2 linked regions of the Heliomicrobium gestii genome follow. Each later gene encodes a partner of the first gene's protein in a complex. Links are inferred from orthologs where the notes say so. Each region holds a gene or a part of one and is shown in the gene's direction. Other genes may lie near its edges.

Region 1 (6,648 bases):
AAGCTGATTCCGGCGGGCACCGGCATGTCCCGTTACCGCAACATCCAGCTTCTCGCCGGCGACGAAGAACTGCCCGACGAGTTTATGGAAGACGGAATGGCCTGAGCCGATACAACGACAAAGGGAAGAGGGACGGGCCGGATACAGGCGCCGCCTGACCGGCCCTTTTCCTTCTACCGACAGAGATGACGGTATTAACAGCATTTTTGTTGACACGCATCTTTGGAAGTGATACTATAATCAAGTGTGTGATTCGTTAAAGGAGGATTACTATGCCTTTGGAGCGCTTGAAACAAGCCCGCCAGAAGACGGTTGGCACCAAGCAGACCCTGAAGGCGGTGGAGAAGGGGCAGGTCAAGCTGGTGTACATTGCCGGAGACGCCGACCCTCATCTGGTGAATCCTTTAATGAAGCTGTGTGAAGAAAAAGCGATTCCCGTTGTCAACGTGGATTCGATGGAGGCGCTTGGCCTGGCTTGCAATATCAAGGTTGGCTCGGCGTCGGCGGCCATTGTGGCTGAGTAGATAATTTCTTCACTGACGATACGCATGGGTGAGTTGTAAGAAGAATTCCGGGAAGGAGGTGGATGTTCATGCCAACGATTAGCCAGTTGATCCGCAAAGGCCGCGAAGTTCTCACGGAGAAATCGACCGCTCCGGCATTGAAAGAGTGTCCGCAAAAACGTGGGGTTTGCACCCGTGTTTACACGACCACTCCCAATAAGCCGAACTCGGCTCTGCGCAAAGTGGCCCGGGTGCGTTTGACCAATGGGGTGGAAGTGACCGCCTACATTCCCGGCATCGGGCACAACCTTCAAGAGCACTCCGTCGTTCTGGTTCGCGGAGGCCGGGTGAAAGACCTCCCCGGTGTGCGCTACCACATCGTTCGTGGCGCTCTGGATACCGCCGGTACCCAGAACCGTAACCAGGGCCGTTCGAAATATGGAACGAAACGCCCCAAAAAAGGCGCCGCCACGGCTGCCAAAGGGAAGAAGTAACGAGGGGAGGAGAATCCGATGCCGAGAAGAGGATCAGTCGCCCGGCGTGAAGTGCTCCCCGATCCGATTTACAACTCCAAGGTTGTCACGAAACTGGCAAACCAAATCATGTTGGATGGGAAAAAGAGCACTGCCGAGGCCATTCTATACGGCGCCCTTGACCAAATCAAGGAAAAGACCAACAAGAACCCCATGGAAGTTCTGGAGGCTGCCCTCAAGAACGTCATGCCCCTCCTGGAAGTCAAGGCTCGCCGCGTCGGTGGCGCCAACTACCAGGTTCCGATTGAAGTTCGTCCTGAACGCCGCCAGACCCTGGGCCTGCGTTGGCTCATCAAGTACTCCCGCGAGCGCTCCGGCAAGACCATGATTGACAAGCTGGCTGGTGAAATCATGGATGCCGCCAACAGCACCGGCGGCGCCGTCAAGAAAAAAGAAGACACTCATAAGATGGCCGAAGCCAACAAGGCCTTCGCCCATTATCGCTGGTAAGCCAACAGAGTCCCGCTAGGACCTGAGATCCGACAGAAAGGGGGAACGAGCGTGCCTAGACAGTTTCCGTTAGATAAGACACGGAACATCGGCATTATGGCCCACATTGATGCCGGCAAGACGACCACCACCGAACGCATCCTGTTCTACACCGGACGGGTGCACAAAATCGGTGAGGTTCATGATGGCGCTGCCACCATGGACTGGATGGTTCAGGAACAAGAACGCGGTATCACCATCACCTCTGCCGCAACAACGTGCCAATGGCGCGGGCATCGGATTAACATCATCGATACGCCCGGCCACGTGGACTTTACCGTTGAAGTCGAACGTTCCCTGCGGGTATTGGACGGGGCCGTCGCCGTCTTCTGTTCCGTTGGCGGTGTCGAACCGCAATCGGAAACCGTATGGCGCCAAGCCGACAAGTACGGTGTTCCCCGGATCGCTTACATCAATAAGATGGACCGCATCGGCGCTGACTTTTTCCGTGGCGTCGACATGATCCGGGAACGCTTGGGCGCCAACCCTGTGCCCATCCAGATCCCCATCGGCTCCGAAGACCAATTCAAGGGTATCGTCGACCTGATCACCATGAAAGCCATCATCTATGTCGACGACCTGGGCAAGACGAGCGACGTCTCCGAGATCCCCGAGGACCTCGCCGAAGTCGCCGCCGAATACCGGGAAAAGCTCCTTGAAGCGGTTGCTGAGTCCGATGAGGAACTGATGATGAAGTACCTCGAAGGGGAAGAACTGACTGAGCAAGAAGTCCGTGACGGCGTTCGCAAGTGCACCTTGGCCGTCAAGATGATTCCTGTTCTCTGCGGCTCCTCCTTCAAGAACAAGGGCGTGCAGCCGTTGCTCGACGCTGTCGTCGAGTTCCTGCCCGCCCCGGTCGACATCCCTGCCGTCAAGGGTGTCAACCCCGATTCCGGTGAGGAAGATGTTCGTGAGGTTTCCGACGAAGAGCCCTTCTCTGCGTTGGCCTTTAAGATCATGGCTGACCCCTATGTGGGCAAGTTGGCCTTCTTCCGTGTTTATTCCGGTAAACTGAGCTCTGGTTCCTACGTCTACAACTCGACCAAAGGCAAAAAGGAACGGATCGGCCGCATCCTCCAGATGCACGCCAACCACCGGGAAGAGATCGCCGAGGTCTACACCGGCGATATCGCTGCTGCTGTCGGTCTGAAGGATACCACGACGGGCGACACCCTCTGTGATGAGAAACAGCCCATCATCCTTGAGTCGATGCAGTTCCCTGATCCGGTTATCCACGTTGCCATTGAACCGAAGACGAAGGCTGACCAAGACAAGATGGGCATCGCCCTTCAGCGTTTGTCCGAAGAAGACCCGACCTTCCGCATGTCCACTGACCATGAAACAGGTCAGACGATCATCTCCGGCATGGGTGAGCTTCACTTGGAGATCATCGTGGACCGGATGATGCGGGAATTTAAGGTCGAAGCCAACGTCGGACGTCCCCAGGTCGCGTACAAGGAAACCATTCGCACCAAGGCCAAGGCGGAAGGCAAGTTCGTCCGCCAGTCTGGTGGTCGCGGTCAGTACGGCCATGCCGTCATCGAAATCGAACCGCGTCAACCTGGTGAAGGGTACGAATTTGTCAACAAGATCGTTGGTGGTGTGGTTCCCCGCGAATACATCCAACCCATCGATAACGGGATCCGTGAAGCCGCCGAAACAGGCGTCCTCGCCGGTTATCCCACTGTTGACTTCCGCGTGACCCTGGTCTTCGGTTCCTACCACGATGTGGACTCCTCGGAAATGGCCTTTAAGATTGCCGGCTCCATGGCCTTCAAGGAAGGCGCTGCGAAGGCGCAGCCGGTCATCCTTGAGCCGGTCATGAAAGTCGAAGTCACCGTTCCTGAGGAATACATGGGCGACGTCATCGGCGACATCAACTCTCGCCGGGGCCGCATCGAAGGCATGGAAGCTCGCGGCAACACCCAAGTGGTGCGCGGCTTTGTTCCCCTGTCCGAGATGTTTGGCTACGCCACCGACCTGCGTTCGCGCACCCAAGGTCGCGGCCAGTACGTCATGATGTACAGCCACAACGAAGAAGTGCCCCGCAACATCGCTGAAGGCATCATCGCGAAACGGAAAGGCTAAATCGCCACAGGCGATTTTCGCCGGATAGAGGGTGGCCAAGCCGCCCTCATTAAAATTCCTTAAGCCTGAAAAGGAAGGATGAGTACGAAATGGCAAAAGCCAAATTCGAGCGCACCAAGCCGCACGTGAACATCGGCACCATCGGTCACGTTGACCACGGTAAAACCACCACCACCGCTGCCATCACCCTGGTTCTCTCCAAAGTTGGTGGAGCTTCCTTCAAAAAGTACGACGAAATCGACGCCGCTCCCGAAGAGCGTGAACGCGGTATCACCATCAACACCGCTCACGTCGAGTACGAAACCGACAACCGTCACTACGCCCACGTGGACTGCCCCGGTCACGCCGACTACATCAAGAACATGATCACCGGTGCTGCCCAGATGGACGGCGCCATCCTGGTTGTGTCTGCTGCTGACGGCCCCATGCCCCAGACCCGTGAGCACATCCTCCTCGCCCGTCAGGTTGGCGTTCCCTACATCGTTGTCTGGCTGAACAAAGCCGACATGGTTGATGACGCCGAACTGATGGAACTGGTTGAGATGGAAGTTCGCGAACTCCTCTCCTCCTACGAGTTCCCTGGCGACGACATTCCCATCGTTGCCGGTTCCGGCCTGAAAGCCCTCGAGTGCGGCTGCGGCAAGCGCGAATGCGAATGGTGCGGCAAAGTCTGGGCGCTCATGGACGAAGTCGACAAGTACATCCCCACCCCCGAGCGCGCCACCGACAAGCCCTTCCTGATGCCCGTTGAAGACGTCTTCACCATCACCGGTCGCGGCACCGTCGCCACCGGCCGTGTCGAGCGTGGTCAGATCAAAGTCGGCGAAGAAATCGAACTGGTCGGTCTGGCTGAAGCCACCCGCAAGACCGTCGTCACCGGCGTTGAAATGTTCCGCAAACTCCTCGACTTCGCCCAAGCCGGCGACAACATCGGCGCTCTGCTGCGCGGTGTTGAACGGAAAGACATCGAGCGCGGCCAAGTTCTGGCTAAGCCCGGTTCCATCAAACCCCACACCAAGTTCACCTCCGAAGTCTACGTCCTGTCCAAGGAAGAAGGCGGCCGCCACACCCCGTTCTTCAACGGCTACCGGCCCCAGTTCTACTTCCGCACGACTGACGTCACTGGCTTCATCGAACTGCCCGAAGGCGTTGAAATGTGCATGCCTGGCGACAACATCAAGATGACCATCGAACTCGGCAAAACCATCGCCATCGAAGAAGGCCTCCGCTTCGCTATCCGCGAAGGCGGCCGGACCGTCGGCGCCGGTGTTGTCACCGGTATCATCGAGTAATCGATCGCCAAGCGGCTTATAAGCGACCGGGTCCCTGAATTATTTCAGGCGACCCGGTCGCTTCCTTATATAGCCGTCTTTTAGTGTCCTTGCAAAATTCGGATTTCCGAGTCCATTGAGATGCGAAGGTGGCGCGGGTGCGCCAACGGGCGCACCCGGTGCCACAGGACTTCATCGCGCCATATTGTAGTCGACTCATAAGTAGAGGGGATTTTATGGAGCTCAATTGCAAAGATTATTTAATCAGCACGGACAAGTCGCTTTTAGACCATGAGACGATTTATAGGTTCTTGGCTTCGTCCTATTGGGCAAATAAAAGACCTACTGAAGCCATAAACAAATCCATTGAGACGTCGCTTTGTTATGGCGTATATCTCGGAAACAGACAAATCGGATTTGCTCGGGTCGTCACAGATTTTGCAACAATGTACTGGTTAGCAGATGTCATCATCGATGAAGAGTATCGAGGCAGAGGTATTGGGAAAAAACTTGTAGAGACAATAGTTGCTAGCGAAGAATTGAAAGGTCTGAACGGTATATTAGGAACACTCGACGCGCACGGACTATATGAACAATATGGATTCGAAAAAAACGTAAATAGATTTATGGTAAAAAGACCGAGCTAGCAATGGCATTTTTGATCGCCGACTATAGTATCCGTACTGAGGCAAAAATGGAAAAATTTGAATACATCTAGTTTATCTTTGATTTGATATAGGTTGTATTTCTAACAGAAAAGCCATGAAATACTGTGTGGAGTTTCCTAACTTAGTATCTTCACTTACCTAGGGGAGATCATTGAAATAGCAGAGGGCTGGCGGTGGCCTGAGCGATTTGAGCGGAGCGGCGAAGAGCGAGCGCAGAGGCGAAGCGTTAAAGGGCGCCATCGACATGCATACAACCCTAAAGTTTTGGCGCCCCAGCGTAGCCGACAAGCGAGCCGCCGCGGAGCTCTTAGCGAAGGCCGCCGCCAGCCCCCGCGATTAAAGTGCGAATTAAATCGCGCATCTTCACCGGCATCACAAGACGACCCGCGCGGTAACCATAGGCACTTGATCAGTATCGGCACGCCAACCGCCCGATTCCCGCAGATTTTCCGAGAAATATTCTAATACAGAGCAAAAACCGCTTGCATTTCCGAACACTTGGTGCTAAAATTTCATATTGTGGGTTGGCTTTGCGATGAAGCGAAAGGTTGCCCAACAATGGCTCGGGATTGGTGGGCGCAGCTCTCTTTGTGTCTTTTTACTTACGACACGCCCGAGAGCGTTGTTGGGGTAATTTTCGCGGAGAAGGTCCGTAATCAATCGGGCGAACAAAAGGAGGGACTTACCTACATGGGTAAACAAAAAATTCGGATCCGCCTGAAGGCTTTCGATCATCGGATTCTCGATCAGTCTTCCGAAAAGATCGTTGAGACGGCCAAGCGGACCGGCGCGGCGGTATCCGGTCCGATTCCGCTGCCGACGGAGAAGAGCATCTACACCATCTTGCGCTCTCCCCACGTCAACAAAGACTCCCGTGAGCAGTTCGAGATGCGCACCCACAAGCGCCTCATCGACATCCTCGAACCCAATCCGAAGACTGTCGATGCGCTCATGCGTCTGGACCTGCCGGCGGGCGTGGATATCGAAATCAAGCTGTAATCCTTTTGCTAGAGATGGGAGGTGTCATTGGTGGCTAAGAAAGGTCTTCTCGGACGAAAAATCGGTATGACGCAGGTATTTGCCGACAACGGTGTTG
Region 2 (6,890 bases), on another replicon or contig:
AGCCGCACCCAGCGGGAGGTCACCCGTGGCAAAGCCTCCGGGCGCACCATGGAGATCCAACGGCTGATCGGGCGGGCGCTCCGTTCCGTCGTCGATCTGCAGCGGCTCGGCGAGCGCACCATTTGGATCGACTGTGACGTCATTCAAGCGGACGGCGGCACGCGCACCGCGTCGATCACCGGCGCCTTTGTCGCCCTCAAAGACGCCTGCGACAAATTGCTGAAGAATAAACAGATCCACAAGGACCCCATTGTGGAGCCCTTGGCGGCTGTCAGCGTCGGCAAGGTAGCGGGCGAACTCCTGCTGGACCTGGCCTATGAGGAAGACTCGAAGGCCGAGGTGGACATGAATGTGGTCATGACCGGCGGGGGACGGTTCGTTGAGTTACAGGGCACGGCCGAAGGGACGCCCTTTGATCGCGATGAACTGGACGCCATGATCGGGTTGGCGGAAAAAGGCATCCGTGAATTGATGGAGTCGCAGAAACAGGCGCTAGCGGAAGTAGCGCCCAAATAATCGCCTATGGCAAAAAAGAGCCGGCGCTTCGCCTGGCTCTTTTTCTCCATCCACTTCGGGATGCCTTGACAATCGGCACGAAGTCGAATTACGATGATTGCGAATCAACGAACTGACTGTCTGCCGGACCTGCGAGGGGGAAGCGGTATGTTTACGATCATCTTAGCCACTCAAAACATGGGGAAGGTCCGTGAGTTTGAAGCCATGACGCAGGCGCACAGGCCAGCGTTGCCGATCCAGTGGCTGTCGTTGCGCGATTTCCCCCAGATCACTGACCTGAAGGAGACAGGCGATACCTTCCGTGACAATGCGCTGATGAAAGCCGAACAGGTGGCAAAGGCTTGCGGCATTCCCGCGATGGCCGATGACTCCGGTTTGGCGGTGGACGCGCTGGGCGGAGCGCCCGGCGTCTATTCAGCCCGCTTTGCCGGCGAAGACAAGGATGATAAGCGCAACAACGAAAAACTGTTGACGCTCCTGAAAGACATTCCAGCGGAAGAGCGGAAGGCGCGCTTTGTCTGTGTGCTCGCCCTGGCCATGCCGGACGGGCAGAAGTTTTTTGCCGAAGGCGTCTGCGACGGATTGATCGCGACAGAAGGCCGCGGCGACGGCGGCTTTGGGTATGATCCGCTCTTTTACCTGCCGTCGTACGAGAAAACCTTCGGCGAACTGCCGGCGGAATTGAAAAACAAGATCAGCCACCGCGCGTCAGCGATGGAAAAGATGTTCTTCCTGCTGCGCGTGCTCTTGTTCCCCGAGCCGGAACCGATCACTCAACCGAACCTGTGATCGGGAGAAGCTGGAAAACAAACAAAGACTTGTCATCTTGTCAGCCCGTGCATCGTATGTTATAATATCCATCGATGTCCGCAGAACGAGGTCGAATCCATTGTCATGGCTATCGGGGCGTAGCGCAGTTTGGTAGCGCACCTGCTTTGGGAGCAGGGGGCCGCAGGTTCAAATCCTGTCGCCCCGACCATTTTCGACTTATCGGTTCGGGACCATGCTGACGTGCATGAGAAGAAGCGCCTGTAGCTCAGTTGGATAGAGCACCTGCCTTCTAAGCAGGGCGTCGGGGGTTCGAATCCCTCCAGGCGCGCCACTTAATTTCCTTGACAACAGTCAGCGCAAGAACTAGAGTTAAACGATACAGAAGCGAAAAATGCGGGAGTGGCGGAATTGGTAGACGCACTGGATTTAGGTTCCAGCGGGCAACCGTGGGGGTTCGAGTCCCTTCTCCCGCACCACCGTTGTGAAAAAACGGCAGCATGACCGCTTACCTCGGTGATCCGTCGCCGAGGTTTTACTTTTGATCACGAAAAGGGGGAGAATGAAACCCTAAAATATGGGAAAAATATGAAAGCTTACGTTCGAATCCTTTCGGGACAGCAGGAAATGCAAGATTGCCGTAGAATATAACCTTATGCTTTTAAAATTTTCGGATAGACTAGTAGGGGTCAAATCCGGCAACAACACAGCCAATTTACGATACAAATCGATGAGAGGGGTACATACGTGAAGGCTTCAGTAGAACGGCTCGAAAACAATCAAGTTTCGCTGCAGATTGAGATTGATGAGGCAACCTTTGAACAGGGTCTGGAAAAGGCCTATAAGAAAGTGGTTCGTCAGGTTGCCGTCCCAGGTTTCCGCAAAGGCAAAACGCCCCGCAAGATTCTGGAAGCGCGTTACGGCAAAGAGGTCCTTTTCGAAGACGCCGTGGAGATTCTTGTACCGGAAGCGTACATGCAGGCCATCGAAGAAAACAACGTTGATCCTGTAGAACAGCCGAAAATCGATGTGGTCCAGCTCGAGGCAGGCAAGCCGCTGATCTTCAAGGCTGTCGTTACCGTTAAACCAGAGGTCACCCTCGGTGAATACAAGGGCGTCGAAGTGGAAGCTCAACCGGCTGAAGTGAGCGATGAGGATGTCCAACGGCAACTGGAGACCATGCAAAAGCGCCATGCGCGGGTGAGCACCCTGACCGAAGGGGAAGCCCAACTGGGCGACACGGCGGTTATCGATTTCGAAGGCTTCAAGGATGGCGTGCCTTTCGAAGGCGGCAAAGGTGAGAACCATTCGCTGGAGCTGGGCAGCAACAGCTTCATCCCCGGCTTTGAGGACGGCCTGGTCGGCGTTCCTGTCGGTGAAGAGCGCGAACTGAACCTCACTTTCCCGGAGCAATACCATGCGACGGAACTGGCGGGCCAAGCCGTCGTGTTCAAAGTCACCATTAAAGAGCTCAAGCGCAAAGAGTACTCCCCTATTGATGACGAATTTGCCAAAGACGTCAGCGACTTTGAGACGTTGGACGAATTAAAAGAAGATATCCGCAAAAACTTACTGAGCGCTGCAGAAAAAGCCAGTGAACAGGCCAAGCAAAAAGCGGTCGTCGATAAGGTTGTCGCGGCGTCCCAAGTCGATGTCCCCGAAGTCATGGTCGACAACCGCGCCGACCAACTGATGGAAGAATACGGTCAGCGCCTGAGCTACCAGGGTGTCAGCCTGGAACAGTTCCTCGCCATGACCAAACAGACCGAAAGAGATCTGAAAGCGCAATTCATTCCCGAAGCGGAAAAGGTTGTTAAACAGGAACTTGTTTTAGAAGCAGTGGCCAAGGCGGAAGGAATGTCCGTAACCGATGAAGAACTGGACAAAGAGATCGAGGAAATTGCCGCTAACTACCGGAAACCGGCGCCCCAGATCCGCAAAATCCTCGAATCCCGTGGCCAACTCGACGCGCTGAAGCAGAGCATTCTCTTAGACAAGGCGATCAAGCTGATTGTCGACAGCGCCAAAGAAATCGCTGGTTGATCCGGGAAAAAGCGAACTGCGCGGCTTTCCCGGACATAGATTGAACTGTATACCTGAGGAGGTTTCTTGGATGAGTCATCTGGTTCCAATGGTCGTCGAGCAATCCAATCGCGGTGAACGGGCGTATGATATCTATTCCCGGCTGTTGAAGGATCGGATCATTATCCTGGGCAGTGCCATTGACGATAATGTTGCCAATCTCATCATCGCCCAGTTGCTCTTTTTAGAGGCCGAGGATCCGGACAAAGACATCCACCTCTACATCAACAGTCCGGGAGGCGCGATCACGTCCGGCTTTGCCATTTATGACACGATGCAACTGATTCGCTGTGATGTATCGACAATCTGCGTCGGGATGGCCGCCTCTATGGGCGCCTTCCTCCTGACCGCCGGCGCAAAAGGAAAACGCTACGCTTCACCGAACGCTGAGATCATGATCCACCAGCCCCTTGGCGGCGTTAAAGGCCAGGCCACAGAGATCGAGATCCATGCCCGCCACATTCTGAAAACAAGAGACCGGCTCAACCATATCCTGGCTGAGCGCACCGGTCAGCCATTGGAACGGATTGAACGGGATACGGATCGCGACTATTTCATGTCGGCAGAGGAAGCAAAAGCCTACGGCATCATCGACGGGGTGATGGAGTTTAAGCCGCCGGCCAAGGCATGAGTAGCAGAGAGGTGAGGATATGTACAAAGGTTTCGGTGACGATAAAAGTCAACTGAAGTGTTCCTTCTGCGGCAAGCTGCAAGATCAGGTCAAAAAGCTGGTCGCCGGCCCCGGAGTCTACATCTGCGACGAATGCATCGAGTTGTGTAACGAGATCATAGAAGAAGAACTTCAGGATGAAAACACCTTCGATCTGGGCGACGTTCCCAAACCGAAGGAGATCCGCGAGATCCTGGATCAGTATGTGATTGGGCAGGAGCAGGCGAAAAAGGCCTTGTCTGTCGCCGTCTACAACCACTACAAGCGGATCAACCTGGGTTCGAAGATCGACGACATAGAATTACAGAAATCGAACATCGTCATGCTGGGACCCACCGGCAGCGGCAAAACGCTGCTCGCCCAAACGTTGGCCCGCATCCTGAATGTTCCCTTTGCGATCGCCGATGCGACCTCCCTGACGGAAGCCGGTTATGTGGGTGAGGATGTGGAGAACATCCTGCTCAAGCTGATCCAGGCTGCCGATTATGATGTGGAGAAAGCGGAAAAGGGCATCGTCTACATCGACGAGATCGACAAGATCGCCCGCAAGTCGGAGAATCCCTCGATCACGCGGGATGTCTCCGGTGAAGGGGTGCAACAGGCCCTGTTGAAGATCCTGGAAGGCACTGTGGCTTCTGTTCCGCCGCAGGGCGGGCGGAAACACCCGCACCAGGAGTTCATTCAACTGGATACGACGAACATTCTCTTCATCTGCGGCGGCGCCTTCGACGGCATCGAAAAACTGATCATGAACCGTGTCGGCAAGAAGACGATGGGCTTCAACGCTGAAATCAAAGGCAAACAAGAGAAGAAGATCGGCGAGACCCTCCGGGATATCCTGCCGGTCGACCTGCTCAAGTTTGGCTTAATCCCCGAGTTTGTCGGACGCCTTCCCGTCATTGTCACCTTGGACGCCCTTGACGAGGACGCCCTGGTGCGCATCCTGACGGAACCGAAAAACGCCCTCGTCAAACAGTACCAAAAGTTCTTCGAACTGGATCAGGTCCAACTGGAATTCACCGATGACGCCCTGAAGGCGATCGCTCAGGAGGCTATCAAGCGCAACACCGGCGCTCGCGGTCTACGGGCTATCCTGGAAGAGGTCATGCTTGACGTGATGTTTGACATCCCGTCCCGCACCGATGTGACCAAGTGCGCGGTGACCAAGGAAGTTATCCTGAAGCAGAAAGAACCGGTGCTGGTGACGAGTGACAGAAAAAAAAAGAAGGAAGAGTCGGCTTAGGGGCGCAGGGTGAGCCGGCTGAGAAGACGCCCATAGGGCGATCACCGGAGTCGTCGCTCCCAGGCAAGCGCCCGACGACTCGAACCAAACCCGGTACGCGCCGATGACCAAAACCTCGGAGGATATAATCCTCCGAGGTTTTGTTTTTCCAGGCCTCTGTCTCATAAAAACCGGGCGCTGTCGGATACTATGGGGGATTGGCAAAAACAGAAATGGAGTGACGGCGGTGAACATTTGGTCGGGATTGGGCGGATTGCTGGGCCTCCTCCAGATCTTTTTCATCGTTATCATTGGGATGTACTTCTGGCACCTACTCAAGAACCAGCAGCATTCCAAAACAGCGGTGGAGCGCGAGTCGCGCAAGGAGATGGAAAAGCTTCAGACCTTGCGCCGTATTGTCCTGACAGAACCTCTGGCAGAGAAAACGCGTCCAGCGGCCTTTGAGGAGATCCTCGGTCAGGATGACGGCATCCGGGCGCTGAAAGCAGCGCTCTGCGGACCCAATCCCCAGCATGTGCTGATTTATGGCCCGCCCGGCGTGGGTAAAACGGCGGCAGCCCGGCTGGTGTTGGAAGAAGCGAAGAAGAATCCCTTGTCTCCCTTCTCCGTCCAGGCCAAGTTTATCGAAATCGACGGCGCGACAGCCCGCTTCGACGAACGGGGCATCGCCGACCCTCTGATCGGCTCTGTCCATGACCCCATTTATCAAGGCGCCGGTGCGTTAGGTATGGCCGGCATCCCACAACCCAAACCAGGCGCAGTGACCAAAGCCCATGGGGGGGTGCTCTTCATCGACGAAGTGGGAGAGCTGCACCCCATCCAGATCAACAAGCTCCTTAAGGTGCTCGAAGACCGAAAAGTGCTCCTGGAAAGCGCCTATTACTCCAGCGAAGACCAGAACATCCCCAGCCACATCCACGATATCTTCCAAAACGGCCTCCCGGCTGACTTCCGGCTCATCGGCGCGACGACGCGACTTCCCCAAGAGATCCCTTCGGCGATCCGCAGCCGCTGTCTGGAGGTGTTTTTCCGTCCCTTGACCCAGGAGGAAATCGGGACAGTCGCTCACCGGGCGGCGATGAAGATTGACATGGCCATCCCCGAAAAGGCCATTGAGGTGATCCGCCGCTACGCCACCAATGGACGGGAGGCCGTGAATATCGTCCAGATCGCCGCCGGCCTCGCCCTCGCCCGCGGCATCGGCGTCCTCGCCGCAGAGGATGTGGAATGGGTCGTCCACTCCGGTCAATATGCGCCCCGTCCGGAGAAAAAAATTCCCCCTGAGCCCCAGGTGGGTGTCGTGAACGGGTTGGCCGTGATGGGTCCATCCATGGGCGCCTTGATGGAAATCGAGGTGACGACACTGCCTGTTAGCGCCGGCACGGGGACACTGACCCTGACGGGGATCGTTGATGAGGAGGAGATGGGAGGGCTGGGCGGACGGACGATGAAACGCCGCAGTCTCGTCAAAACCTCTGTCGACAATGTCCTCACGGTCCTGCGCGCCCAGACGGGCATCGAACCGAAGGACTGGGATATCCATGTCAATTTTCCTGGTGGCACCCCCATCGATGGTCCCTCGGCGGGGATCGCCATCGCCACGGCCATCTA

Evidence for each region. The genes of interacting proteins can lie anywhere in the genome.
Region 2: the proteins of rpsG (region 1) and tig are in contact, whole or in part, in a crystal structure (PDB 3GTY), measured with the Thermotoga maritima proteins. The link is inferred for Heliomicrobium gestii from one-to-one orthologs. Residues at the interface, in WP_004081843.1 of Thermotoga maritima: Lys34, Lys52, Lys55, Glu59, Arg62, Gln63, Glu66, Asn67, Lys69, Val71, Arg95, Ala109, Lys110, Lys111, Gly112, Arg113, Pro114, Glu117, Glu121, Ile124, Ala125, Tyr127, Asn128, Asn129, Thr130, Gly131, Lys135, Asp139, Arg142, Met143; in WP_004081061.1 of Thermotoga maritima: Glu122, Val124, Val129, Leu130, Tyr133, Glu188, Gly259, Ile262, Tyr263, Glu266, Ser270, Glu273, Gln274, Glu277, Arg308, Gln311, Ile312, Ser315, Tyr316, Glu325, Arg329, Arg336, Leu363, Phe366, Trp367, Arg373, Leu377, Arg381, Leu384, Glu387.

What each region holds. Positions count from the first base shown.
Region 1 is NZ_WXEX01000002.1:342,804-349,451, reverse strand. The notes cover bases 1-2,750. They hold rpsG (30S ribosomal protein S7), read left to right. Parts: upstream 1-1,015; coding sequence 1,016-1,486; downstream 1,487-2,750. Other genes in these bases: fusA (elongation factor G), read left to right, coding at 1,538-2,750; rpsL (30S ribosomal protein S12), read left to right, coding at 593-997; GTO89_RS03685 (L7Ae/L30e/S12e/Gadd45 family ribosomal protein), read left to right, coding at 273-524; rpoC (DNA-directed RNA polymerase subunit beta'), read left to right, coding at 1-105. Also shown: more of fusA, read left to right, coding at 2,751-3,613; tuf (elongation factor Tu), read left to right, coding at 3,703-4,905; GTO89_RS03660 (GNAT family N-acetyltransferase), read left to right, coding at 5,121-5,531; rpsJ (30S ribosomal protein S10), read left to right, coding at 6,243-6,551; rplC (50S ribosomal protein L3), read left to right, coding at 6,582-6,648.
Region 2 is NZ_WXEX01000001.1:199,288-206,177, forward strand. The notes cover bases 1,188-4,179. They hold tig (trigger factor), read left to right. Parts: upstream 1,188-2,031; coding sequence 2,032-3,327; downstream 3,328-4,179. Other genes in these bases: GTO89_RS00975 (XTP/dITP diphosphatase), read left to right, coding at 1,188-1,305; clpP (ATP-dependent Clp endopeptidase proteolytic subunit ClpP), read left to right, coding at 3,398-3,997; clpX (ATP-dependent Clp protease ATP-binding subunit ClpX), read left to right, coding at 4,017-4,179. Also shown: rph (ribonuclease PH), read left to right, coding at 1-516; more of GTO89_RS00975, read left to right, coding at 664-1,187; more of clpX, read left to right, coding at 4,180-5,279; ATP-dependent protease LonB, read left to right, coding at 5,506-6,890. UniProt on the Bacillus subtilis protein: Involved in protein export. Acts as a chaperone by maintaining the newly synthesized protein in an open conformation. Functions as a peptidyl-prolyl cis-trans isomerase.